3 regions of the Pantoea sp. GW821-FHT03E06 genome follow, and region 2 is predicted to be linked to each of the others. Evidence: predicted binding sites of a transcription regulator. Region 2 holds the regulator's gene; each other region holds the start of a gene.
The links. Region 2 encodes PurR, which represses purine synthesis genes. Its sites were predicted from a motif close to CANGCAAACGTTTGCNTG; they were not measured.

Region 1 (4,213 bases), 1.6 Mb from region 2:
CGGCGTTACGCTACGCTGCCCGGATCACGTCACTTCTGTGACACGCACCCCGGATAGCGTACAGGTTACGCTCAGCAGCGGCGAACAGCTGGATGGCGCATTATTAGTGGCCGCCGATGGCTCGCGTTCACCTTTGGGCGCCTCCTGCGGCATCACCTGGCAGCGCGATGATTATCAACAGTTGGCCGTTATCGCCAATGTTGCAACGCAATTGCCGCACCAGGGCCGCGCCTTCGAACGTTTTACCGAACATGGCCCGCTGGCGTTGCTGCCGATGTCCGGCAACCGTATGTCGCTGGTGTGGTGTCACCCGATTGCTGCGCAAGCAACCATTAAGCAATGGGACGAGGCGACTTTCCTGCAAGCGCTCCAGCGTGCGTTTGGCTGGCGATTGGGGCGTTTCACCCACGCTGGGCAACGCGAACATTATCCCCTGGCGCTGCAAACCGCCGAACGTCAGGTAACGCATCGGCTGGCGCTGGTGGGCAATGCGGCGCAGACGCTGCACCCGATCGCCGGACAAGGTTTCAATCTTGGCCTGCGCGATGTGATGTCACTGGCAGAGACGTTAGCAGGGGCGTGGCGTCAGCAGCACGATCCCGGCAGTTTTGCCGTATTGCAGCACTTTGCCGCGCGGCGTCAGCCCGATCGTGCCGCCACAATTGGCGTTACCGACGGTTTAGTCCGACTGTTTGCTAACCGCTATGCGCCGTTAGTAGCAGGACGAAATCTTGGGCTGGTGGCAATGGACCATCTGCCTTGGCTGCGAAACCCACTTGCCGCGCGCACGCTCGGCTGGGTGAAGCGTTAAGCACGAACTAAGGGGCAGCAATGCAAACTTTTGATGTGGCAATCGCCGGTGGCGGCATGGTGGGGTTGGCCGTCGCCTGCGGATTACAAGGTAGCGGCTTACGCGTTGCCGTGCTGGAAAAGGCACCTGAGCCACAATTTGATCCGGCGGCTAACGCGTCGATTCGCGTTTCTGCCATCAATGCTGCCAGCGAACGTCTGCTGCAAAAGCTTGACGTGTGGTCAAGCATTCTGGCCCTGCGTGCCAGCGCCTATCACGGTATGGAAGTGTGGGATCAGGACAGCTTCGGCTCGATCAGCTTTGATGATGAACAGCAGGGGCTATCGCATCTCGGCCATATTATCGAAAACGAAGTGATTCATAGCGCTTTGTGGCAGCGTGCCAGCAACAGCAGCGATATCACGCTGTTTGCGCCCGCGCAGTTGCAGCAGGTGGCCTTTGGCGATAACGAAGCCTTCATTACGTTGCAAGATGGCAGCATGATGAGCGCACGTTTGCTGGTTGCCGCTGACGGCGCAAATTCCTGGCTGCGTGATAAAGCCGATATCCCGCTCACCTTCTGGGATTATGAGCATCATGCATTAGTGGCCAATATCCGCACCGACATGCCGCATGATGCCATCGCGCGTCAGGTGTTTCATGGCGATGGCATTCTGGCGTTCCTGCCGATGCAGGATCCGCACCTGTGTTCAATTGTGTGGTCGCTCTCGCCGCAGGAAGCTACGCGCCTGCAATCCATGCCGCAAGCGCTGTTTAACCAACAGCTGTCGGTGGCGTTTGATATGCGCCTCGGCCTGTGTCAGGTCGAGAGTGAGCGCAGAACCTTCCCACTGACGGCACGTTATGCACGTAACTTCGCCGCGCACCGCTTGGCATTGGTGGGTGATGCAGCACATACCATTCATCCGCTGGCCGGACAGGGTGTGAATCTCGGCTTTATGGATGCCGCAGAATTGATTGGTGAGATCCGTCGACTGCATCAGGAAGGTAAAGACATTGGGCAGCATCTCTATTTGCGCCGCTATGAGCGCAGCCGCAAGCACAGTGCCGCGATGATGTTGGCGGGGATGCAAGGTTTCCGCGAGCTGTTTGCCGGCACGCATCCGGCGAAAAAACTGCTGCGTGATGTCGGTCTGAAGCTGGCCGATACTTTACCGGGCGTTAAACCCATGATGCTTAAACAGGCAATGGGGCTGAACGACTTGCCCAGCTGGATCCGCTAATTCACCTTGCTGACGGCGCCCAATTGGGCGCCGTTTTTGTCTATTGCACCGTAAAGATGCACCGCTGCACCGCGATCGCGCCTCGTTTGATTTATTCTAATTTTACCCCTTAATTCGCATTAGTTTATCTCATGCTGCATCAGTGTTGCCGCCATGCTCATCCTTAAGTTTGTGGTCCTGATTCACTCAGTTTGCTGCATGAAAGTAATTTAGTCGTATTTTGTGCGAGGCTAATCACAATAATGCAGTGATTTATGCTGTTCTGTGTTCGATGAGGTGTTGAAAGGTGCTAGGGTTTCACCCTCGTTTTGCTTATGGTTAATTGCCGCATTCGGTGATAACTTCAGCACAAAGAGAACGTTTGCGTCAGCCTGATAAGGCGACGCAGGCGCGTCACACTTACTTGTTTTCACAGGATGGTTATGACTCAGCAAACGCCTCTATTCGAACAGCATCAGGCATGCGGTGCCCGCATGGTGGACTTCCACGATTGGATGATGCCGCTGCATTACGGCTCGCAAATGGATGAGCATCACGCGGTGCGCAACGATGCCGGCATGTTTGATGTTTCCCACATGACCATCGTCGATCTGCGCGGTGCACGTACCCGCGAGTTTCTGCGCTATCTATTGGCAAATGATGTCGCCAAATTGACTCAGCCCGGCAAAGCGCTTTACACCGGCATGTTGAATGCCTCGGCTGGCGTCATCGATGATTTGATTGTTTACTTTATGAGCGAAGATTTCTTCCGTCTGGTGGTTAACTCCGCCACGCGTGAGAAAGATTTAGCGTGGATTAAACAGCATGCGCAGCCGTTTGGCGTGGAATTGACTGAGCGTGACGATCTGGCGCTGATTGCGGTGCAAGGTCCGAATGCGCAGCAGAAAGCGCAAACGCTGTTTAGCGCCGCTCAGCGAGACGCCGTGACCGGCATGAAGCCGTTCTTCGGCGTACAAGCGGAAAACCTGTTCATCGCAACGACCGGTTACACCGGCGAAGCAGGCTACGAGATTGCCATGCCTGCCACTGAAGCCGCTGCTTTTTGGCAGCAGCTGTTGGCCGCAGGTGTTAAACCGGCGGGTTTAGGCGCGCGTGACACGCTGCGCCTGGAAGCGGGCATGAATCTGTATGGTCAGGAGATGGATGAAGGCGTTTCGCCGTTGGCTGCTAACATGGGCTGGACCATCAGCTGGGAGCCCGCCGATCGTGATTTTATTGGTCGTGATGCCCTGCAAGCGCAGCGCGAAAAGGGCACCGAAAAGTTGGTTGGTTTAGTGATGACCGAAAAAGGGGTGCTGCGTAACGGTCTCACTGTGCGCTTCACCGATGAACAAGGCCAGCCGCAGCAGGGTATTATCACCAGTGGTTCCTTCTCGCCAACGCTGGGTTGCAGCATTGCGCTGGCACGTGTGCCGGCGGGAATTGGTGAGCAGGCGATTGTGGAAATCCGCAATCGTGAAATGCCAGTAAAAGTCACTAAACCGATTTTTGTTCGCGCCGGTAAGCCGGTCGCCCAGTAATTTTTTTTCAGGAGAAATGGCCAATGAGCAATGTGCCAAGTGAATTGAAATACCGCGATAGCCACGAATGGGTCCGTAAAGAAGCTGACGGCACCTTCACGGTAGGTATCACCGAACACGCACAGGAACTGCTGGGCGATATGGTGTTTGTCGATCTTCCAGACGTCGGCGTCTCCTTCGCGGCCGGTGATGACTGCGCGGTCGCGGAGTCGGTGAAAGCCGCTTCTGACATCTATGCACCCTTAAGTGGTGAAATCGTCGCGGTGAATGATCAGCTAGGCGATTCGCCGGAACTGGTTAATAGCGCGCCGTACGCCGAGGGTTGGCTGTTCCGCATCAAAGCCAGCGACGAATCAGAGCTCGACTCCATGCTGGATGCCGATGCCTACAAAGCCGCGATTGACGAGTAACCGGTAGTGACAGAAGGTGACGCACAGCGGCGCCTTCTTTTTTTATCTGCCTGACTTAACGCCATTTTTGTAACCCAGCCCGATTCAGGATTTACTGCAAATGACCCAGACTCTCAGCCAGCTCGAACATAACGGTGCTTTCATTGAGCGCCACATCGGTCCTACGCCGGAACAACAGGCCTTAATGCTGGAAGCGATTGGTGCCCGTTCGCTCTCATCATTGATCAGTTCTATTGTGCCTGCCGATAT
Region 2 (4,213 bases):
GAAGCGCCTTGGCGGCTGGCCGCTGGCCTTTGATGACGCGCCGAAGGAAGACGCATCGTCCGAAGAGTAAAAAGAAAAGGCCGACATCGTTGTCGGCCTTCTTCATTATTCCGCTTCTTTATACTTCTCTGCGGTTTCTTTCAGCAGGGGCTGAAGTTCGCCGCGCTGGAACATCTCAACGATAATGTCGCAGCCGCCAACCAGTTCACCATCTACCCACAATTGCGGGAAGGTTGGCCAGTTAGCGTACTTAGGCATTTCAGCGCGGATATCCGGGTTCTGCAGAATGTCCACGTAGGCGAAACGCTCACCACACGCAGAAAGCGCCTGCACGGCTTGCGCCGAGAAACCGCAGCTTGGCAGCTTTGGCGAACCTTTCATGTACAGCAGGATCGGGTTTTCTGCGATCTGACGCTGAATTTTTTCAACAGTACTCATTATTGCCTTCCTTAATGCTTCACTTCGTGTTTGTTTATTGTAGCGATTTCGCTCCCGTACTGAAAACGGGATTTTACGTTAGCGTCGGGGAATCGCCATGTTTGTTAAGTTGGGCCGCCACAAATAACATTTTCATATCATTAATAGGCATGACTAAATTAATAATTAGCAATAGTTTCGCTGCGTTAACCAGCTGAATTAGTTCATTTTTGCGACAGAATCAATCTGGTAACAGTTTAATAGAAAAAGGCCTTACCTTTTGGAAAAAAAGTGGATTAGAATTGCCTCGGCGCTGATCGTTTGATCAGATTACTCTCACTCTGCCGCAGTCTGTTTGTTTCCAGCCTGCTGAACCTATAACCGGATTATGCGTTTACTGATTACGCTTTTCATACTGGCTTTTGCCCAACTGTTCTTTAACGTGGCCTCTGCGTCTCCGCATGCGCCGGTTAATGCCAGCTCGCAAAAAGCAGAGAAAAAGAGCGCACGTGAAGACGAGCGCCGCAAACGACGTCCGGTGAAAACCACTACGAAAAAATCGCGGCTGCCTGCCGTCCAAAAACTCAAAATTAAAAAACTGGCAAAGCCAGAAATCGCACTAACTAAAACCAGCCGCAAAAAATCCCTGCTAAAACCCACGACGAAGAAATATGGTCATCAACGACAGATAAAAAAAGCCGCAGACGTCGACGTTGATGATGAAGCATTGCCGCTCACCGGCATCAAAATGAGCAAGGCGCATCGCCAGCGTTATCAAAAGGCGCGTGAAACTGCGATGACAAAATTAATGGGCCAGCTCGGCAAACCTTATCAATGGGGCGGCACCTCCCCGCATACCGGCTTCGACTGCAGCGGCCTGGTGTGGTACGCCTATAAAGATTTGGTGAAGTTCAAGTTCCCGCGCACCGCCAATGAGATGTATCACCTGCGCGATGCTGCACCAATTAAGCGTGAAATGCTGGAAAAAGGTGATTTGGTGTTCTTCCGCATCAATAATCGTGGCACTGCCGATCATGTTGGCGTGTATCTTGGTAATGGCAAATTCATTCAGTCGCCGCGTACCGGCAAAGATATTCAGATTAGCGCGTTGGGTGAGGATTACTGGCAGAAACACTATGTTGGGGCGCGTCGTATGATGACGCCGAAAACCATTCGTTAGTTGTTGCGCAACGCGCAGAAAAAAGCCGGACGCTGCATTGAGCTGCTCCGGCTTTTTTTATTAATGCATGATTGCAGTAAAGCTAAAGGCAATAATCATTAACAGAGCACCAACGGTTGTCATTAGCGCCAGCTTCAAATCCGTACTCATTACTCCTCCTTAGTCACACATTTCTTAGGGTTAAACCGATTTTCGCACAGCGATGGGCAAAAATCTCGTGTTATCCGCCCGGGCTTGCTAGAATCGCCGCCTTTCGTTGCGCAACACATTTTGTGCAGGGTGTGTTTACAGCGCGATAAAGTGATTTTGTCTGCTAAACCACACCGTTTTGCCCCTTATTTTGGGCGATAAAAGCATTAGCAGACGCAAACGTTTAACAATATACTTATCAGTAAGTTGCGATAAGCCCAGGAGTACCATTTTCATGGCAACAATTAAAGATGTGGCAAAACGCGCGGGTGTTTCGACCACCACGGTTTCGCATGTCATCAACAAAACGCGTTTCGTAGCAGAAGAGACGCGTAACGCCGTATGGGAAGCGATCAAAGCATTGCACTACTCGCCAAGCGCCGTGGCGCGTAGCCTGAAAGTCAATCACACCAAAACGTTGGGCCTGCTGGCGACCTCCAGTGAAGCGCCTTATTTTGCCGAAATTATTGAAGCGGTAGAAAATCACTGCTTCGATCGCGGCTATACGTTGATTCTGGGTAACGCGCATAACGACTTACAAAAGCAGCGCGCTTATCTCTCCATGATGGCGCAGAAGCGTGTCGATGGATTGCTCGTGATGTGTTCAGAATATCCCGATGATTTGCTGCAAATGCTTGAAGAAAATCGCAATATTCCGATGGTTGTTATGGATTGGGGTGCTTCGCGCGGCGATTTTACCGATACCGTGCAGGATAATGCATTCCAGGGTGGCTATCTCGCTGGTCGATATCTGATTGAACGTGGTCACCGCGACATTGGCGCAATTCCTGGCCAATTGGAGCGCAATACCGGCGGCGGACGTCATGCCGGTTTCCTTCAGGCGATGAATGAAGCGGGCATCACTGTGCGCCCGGAATGGATCGTTCAGGGCGACTTTGAACCGGAATCGGGTTATCAGGCGATGCAGCAAATCCTTAATCAGAAACAGCGCCCCACCGCCGTGTTCTGCGGTGGTGACATTATGGCGATGGGCGCAATTTGCGCAGCAGATGAAATGGGTTTGCGCGTGCCGCAGGATATCTCAGTGATTGGCTATGATAACGTGCGCAACGCGCGTTATTTCACGCCCGCCCTGACCACCGTGCATCAGCCTAAAGCCGAATTAGGTGAAAAAGCTTTGGAGATGCTGCTCGATCGCATCACCAGCAAGCGCGAAGAGCCACAAACCATTGAGGTTCAACCCACGCTGATTGAGCGCCGCTCCGTGGCAGACGGGCCATTCCGCGACTATCGTCGCTAGTGTGTCACTTCACTGAGCCATTCGTGGTTCAGCGTTTCGGCATCCCCGAGATAGGCTAATAGCCAATCCAGCGCCGGCGACGCGCGCTGTTCTGACCAGCTAACGCAGCAGGGGCTGTCTGGAAAGGCCTGCGGCAATTGCAGCTCCACCAACGCATGGTTATCCAGCAGCGGTCGGGCTAAATGGCCCGGCACCATCCCAACGCACAATCCTGCCTGCAAGCAGTCGAGCCCGGTTTCCCATTCTGGCACCACCAGGCGCCGCTGATTATCGAGCGTCCATGTCATGCGGCGCGGCAACGCTCGCGAGGTATCTTCCAGCACCAGCGAAGGCCATGCCCGCAGAGTTTCATCATCCAGTTCAACGCTACTGACTAAAGGATGATGAGGACTCACGACACAGCGCCAGTTAAGCGCCCCCATATCCTGAAAAGCAAAACGTCCCCCAACCGGAATTGCCTGGGTGGCGCCAATCGCGACATCAACGCGTCCATCGGCTAACGCGTCCCAGACGCCATTAAACACTTCATAACTGATGATCAACTCCATGTCCGGGAAATGGCGATAGAAGTCCTTCACTAATTGCCGCGTACGCTGCGGTTTTACAATACAGTCAATGGCGATGCTCAACTCACCGCGCCAGCCATTGGCCAGCTGCTGACACTGCCTGCGGGTGGCGAGCATTTTTTTGATAACAGATCGTCCTTCACGCACAAAATGCTCACCTGCCGGTGTCATTACCACTTCCCGATGCTGGCGCTCAAAGAGCGGTACCGCCAGCCAGGTTTCCAGTTGGCGTACGGTATAGCTGATGGCAGAAGGCACACGGTGCAACTCCTGCGCCGCGGCGCTGAAGCTGCCGGTTCGCGCTACGGCATCTACCACTTCAAGCGCGTATTCTGACCACATGAATTCACCTTCAAAAAATTTAACAGCACTGTGCAAATATTAGCGTTTCACAAAGCGTGTTGCATCCTTTTACACTCCCCCGCGTTCAACCTGCCCATAAGAGAAATAACATGTTGTCGTCTAAAGCATTTATGCCCTACCTTGCCGTGCTCAGCATGCTCGGCTTTCTTGCCACGGATATGTATTTACCCGCCTTTGGCGATATGCAACGTGATTTTGCCACTGCACCGGGCACCATCAGTGCCAGCCTGAGTCTGT
Region 3 (4,213 bases), 1.2 Mb from region 2:
TGCAGGGCGTGCGCGATCGACGCGTGCTGAATGAAGCCTGCGAACGTGCGCTGCGTGCCGCGGCGCTGTGGGGCGAAGTGAAGGATCAGCTGGGGCAGAATGCGTTAACGCTCTCGACCGGTCAGCAGCAGCGTTTAGTGATTGCGCGCGCCATTGCGATTGAACCCGAGGTGTTGCTGCTGGATGAGCCGACGTCGGCGCTCGATCCGATTTCAACTCTGGTGATCGAAGAGCTGATGACCACGCTGAAGCAGCATTTCACGCTGGTGCTGGTGACGCACAACATGCAGCAGGCGGCGCGGGTGTCGGATTACACCGCGTTTATGCATAACGGTCAGCTGGTGGAATTTGATGAAACCGATCGCATCTTTACCTCGCCAAAAGCGCGACGCACCGAAGATTACATTACGGGAAGGTTTGGTTAATGACGGTCGCCATGAATGGCGACCCTACATCGTAGGGTGCGCATTTATGCGCACCAGAGAAATCAGTCGTGGGCGTAACCCTGCGGCGGCAATGGTTCACCATCCAACCACGCTTTACCCGCACGCATCTGCAAACGCCCATCAACAAACCAGCTGATGACCAGTGGATAAATTGCGTGTTCCTGATGCTGCACGCGCGCGCTGATGTCATCTTCGCTATCGCCCGCAAACACCGGCACGCGCGCCTGCAAAACGATCGGTCCGCCATCCAGCTCGTCAGTCACAAAATGCACTGAGGTGCCATGCTCCTCGTCGCCGTTTTCCAGCGCCTGACGATGAGTATGCAAACCCGGATACTTCGGCAATAGCGACGGATGGATATTCACCAAACGATCGTGATAGTGCGAGACGAACGCCGGACTGAGGATACGCATATAGCCGGCGAGCACCACCAGATCGGGCGCGTAAGCATCAATCTCCTGCATCAGCTGGCGATCAAAAGCATCACGGTCGGCAAACTCGCTGGCGGCTAACGCGTGGCCGGGAACATGGGCTTCCCGCGCGCGCGTCAAACCATAGGCGCTGGCTTTATTACTGAAAACGGCAGCAACGCTGCCGTTAATCCGCCCGCTTGCGCAGGCATCGAGGATGGACTGAAGATTGCTTCCGTTGCCGGAGATCAGCACAACCAGTTTTTTCATGGGTTAATAACCACACGCTCTTCAGCATCAGAGGCTTTAATCACACCAATTTTCCACGCTTTTTCGCCAGCGTCGGTCATTAGCTGTACCGCTTTATCCGCATCCGCTGGGCTCAGCGCAATCACCATGCCCACGCCGCAGTTAAAGGTGCGGTACATTTCGTGACGGCTGACGTTGCCGGCCTGCTGCATCCAGGTAAATACTGACGGCCACTGCCAGCTGCTCTCTTCCAGCACGGCTTGGGTGTTGTCTGGCAACACGCGTGGGATATTTTCCCAGAAGCCGCCGCCGGTCAGATGTGAAATCGCATGCACATCAACCTGTTCAATCAGGCTAAGGATGTTTTTCACGTAAATGCGGGTAGGTGCCAGCAGGTGATCGGCCAGTGATTTGCCGTCCAGCTGCTTGGTTTCTGGATCGGTCTGGCTGACTTCCAGAATTTTGCGCACCAGCGAGTAACCGTTCGAATGCGGGCCGCTGGAACCCAGCGCAATCAGCACGTCGCCGTCCTGCACTTTCGAACCGTCAATGATTTCTGATTTTTCCACCACGCCAACGCAGAAACCGGCCACGTCGTAATCTTCGCCGTGATACATGCCTGGCATTTCAGCGGTTTCGCCGCCCACCAGCGCACAGCCCGACTGCAAGCAGCCTTCGGCGATGCCGGTGATGACCGATGACGCGGTTTCTACATCCAGCTTGCCGGTCGCGTAATAATCGAGGAAGAACAGCGGCTCTGCACCTTGCACGATCAGGTCGTTGACACACATCGCAACCAGATCGATGCCGATGCTATCGTGGCGTTTGAGATCCATCGCCAGACGCAGCTTGGTGCCGACGCCATCAGTTCCGGAGACCAGCACCGGCTCGCGGTACTTTTGCGGCAGCGCACAGAGCGCACCGAATCCGCCCAATCCACCCATCACTTCCGGGCGGCGGGTTTTTTTCACTACGCCTTTAATACGGTCAACCAGATCGTTACCAGCATCGATATCGACACCGGCGTCTTTGTAGCTGAGAGAGGTTTTGTCGGTCACTGCGGAATCCCCACGCGAGTTGCGGTTGGTGGCAAAAATTAAGCGCGGCAATTCTAACAGCGCAGGCAAACGTTTGCGAGTCCCATCTCACGCTGCCTTTGCACAGCGTCAGATTTTCGCCAATCCTTACTCTTGAGCTGATTAAGGCAAGCCATTGACCGATGACAAGTGGCGCGGCGGCGAAAAGGCGGTATAATCCGGCGATTTTTTTTAGCTCAACTCAATTCCGGGAGAACAATCATGAAGATCGTGGAAGTCAAACACCCGCTGGTCAAACATAAACTGGGCCTGATGCGTGAGCATGATATCAGCACCAAGCGTTTCCGCGAGCTGGCCTCGGAAGTGGGCAGCCTGCTGACCTATGAAGCTACTGCCGATCTGGAAACCGAGCGCGTAACTATCGAAGGCTGGAACGGTCCGGTCGAAATCGATCAGATCAAAGGTAAAAAAATCACCGTCGTTCCGATTCTGCGTGCGGGCCTGGGCATGATGGAAGGGGTGCTCGAGCACGTACCGAGCGCGCGTATCAGCGTGGTTGGCGTCTATCGTGATGAAGAGACGCTGGAGCCAGTACCGTACTTCCAGAAGCTGGTATCGAATATTGAAGAGCGCCTGGCGCTGGTGGTCGATCCGATGCTGGCAACCGGTGGTTCCATGATTGCGACTATCGACCTGCTGAAGAAAGCCGGTTGTACCAGCATTAAAGTGCTGGTGCTAGTGGCCGCGCCGGAAGGCATTGCGGCTTTAGAAAAAGCGCATCCGGATGTGGAGCTGTACACCGCATCTGTCGATCAGGGATTGAACGAAAAGGGATACATCATCCCGGGACTCGGCGATGCCGGGGACAAGATTTTCGGAACCAAATAAAGCAACCAGCCGGCCAGAGAGTCGGCTTTTTTTTGTCTAAAAACACAACAATGTCATCCTTGAGTTATTCACGCCAGGGCAACGCAGCCATAGCGTGAAGAACGCAGAGGATAGGGGATAATAATGACTCGTCGCGCTATTGGCGTTAGCGAACGCCCACCGCTACTGCAAACCATTCCACTCAGCCTGCAGCATCTGTTCGCCATGTTTGGCGCAACCGTGCTGGTGCCAATTCTGTTCCACATCAACCCGGCGACGGTGTTGCTGTTCAATGGCGTCGGTACGCTGCTCTATCTGTTTATCTGTAAAGGCAAAATTCCGGCCTATCTCGGCTCAAGCTTTGCCTTTATTTCGCCGGTGCTGCTGCTGTTGCCGCTCGGTTATGAAGTGGCGCTTGGTGGCTTTATCCTCTGTGGTTTCTTGTTCTGTGTGGTGGCATTGATCGTGAAGAAAGCCGGTACCGGCTGGCTTGATGTGATGTTCCCGCCGGCGGCGATGGGCGCGATTGTGGCGGTTATCGGCCTGGAACTGGCGGGTGTGGCGGCGAATATGGCTGGTTTGTTGCCGGCTGACGGTACCTCGCCAGACAGCAAAACCGTGATCATCTCGATGGTGACGCTAGCGGTCACCGTATTTGGTTCGGTGCTGTTCCGCGGCTTCCTCGCCATCATCCCGATCCTGATCGGCGTACTGGTGGGTTATGCGCTCTCGTCTGCGATGGGCATTGTTGACTGGAGCACGGTAGAGAATGCGCCCTGGTTTGCGCTGCCAACCTTCTACACGCCACGCTTTGAGTGGGTGGCTATGCTGACCATTCTGCCTGCCGCGCTGGTGGTGATTGCCGAGCATGTCGGCCACTTAGTGGTGACGGCCAACATCGTGAAGAAAGATCTGATTCGCGATCCTGGGCTGCATCGCTCCATGTTTGCCAACGGTTTATCCACCATGATCTCCGGCTTCTTCGGCTCAACGCCAAACACCACTTACGGCGAGAACATCGGGGTAATGGCGATTACCCGCGTTTACAGCACTTGGGTGATCGGTGGCGCGGCAATCTTCGCTATCCTGCTCTCTTGCGTTGGCAAGCTGGCGGCGGCAATCCAAGCGATTCCGGTGCCGGTCATGGGCGGCGTATCGCTGCTGCTGTACGGCGTGATCGGCGCATCGGGTATTCGTGTGCTGA

Region 1: gcvT (glycine cleavage system aminomethyltransferase GcvT) is a predicted target of PurR. The motif match lies at 2,385-2,402, and genes of this name have one in related genera.
Region 3: purM (phosphoribosylformylglycinamidine cyclo-ligase) is a predicted target of PurR. The motif match lies at 2,226-2,243, and genes of this name have one in related genera.

The regions. Positions count from the first base shown of each region.
Region 1 covers NZ_JBWKUG010000001.1:3,343,520-3,347,732, reverse strand. The annotation lists gene ubiH (2-octaprenyl-6-methoxyphenyl hydroxylase) at 1-811, shown strand, start outside; gene ubiI (FAD-dependent 2-octaprenylphenol hydroxylase) at 832-2,034, shown strand; gene gcvT (glycine cleavage system aminomethyltransferase GcvT) at 2,457-3,554, shown strand; gene gcvH (glycine cleavage system protein GcvH) at 3,578-3,964, shown strand; gene gcvP (aminomethyl-transferring glycine dehydrogenase) at 4,065-4,213, shown strand, end outside.
Region 2 covers NZ_JBWKUG010000001.1:1,792,468-1,796,680, reverse strand. The annotation lists gene rnt (ribonuclease T) at 1-70, shown strand, start outside; gene AC07WB_RS08370 (Grx4 family monothiol glutaredoxin) at 106-441, opposite strand; gene AC07WB_RS08365 (C40 family peptidase) at 806-1,597, shown strand; gene cydH (cytochrome bd-I oxidase subunit CydH) at 1,658-1,747, opposite strand; gene purR (HTH-type transcriptional repressor PurR) at 2,022-3,047, shown strand; gene punR (DNA-binding transcriptional activator PunR) at 3,044-3,955, opposite strand; gene punC (purine nucleoside transporter PunC) at 4,066-4,213, shown strand, end outside.
Region 3 covers NZ_JBWKUG010000001.1:3,019,587-3,023,799, reverse strand. The annotation lists gene pstB (phosphate ABC transporter ATP-binding protein PstB) at 1-425, shown strand, start outside; gene purN (phosphoribosylglycinamide formyltransferase) at 488-1,126, opposite strand; gene purM (phosphoribosylformylglycinamidine cyclo-ligase) at 1,123-2,163, opposite strand; gene upp (uracil phosphoribosyltransferase) at 2,404-3,030, shown strand; gene uraA (uracil permease) at 3,154-4,213, shown strand, end outside.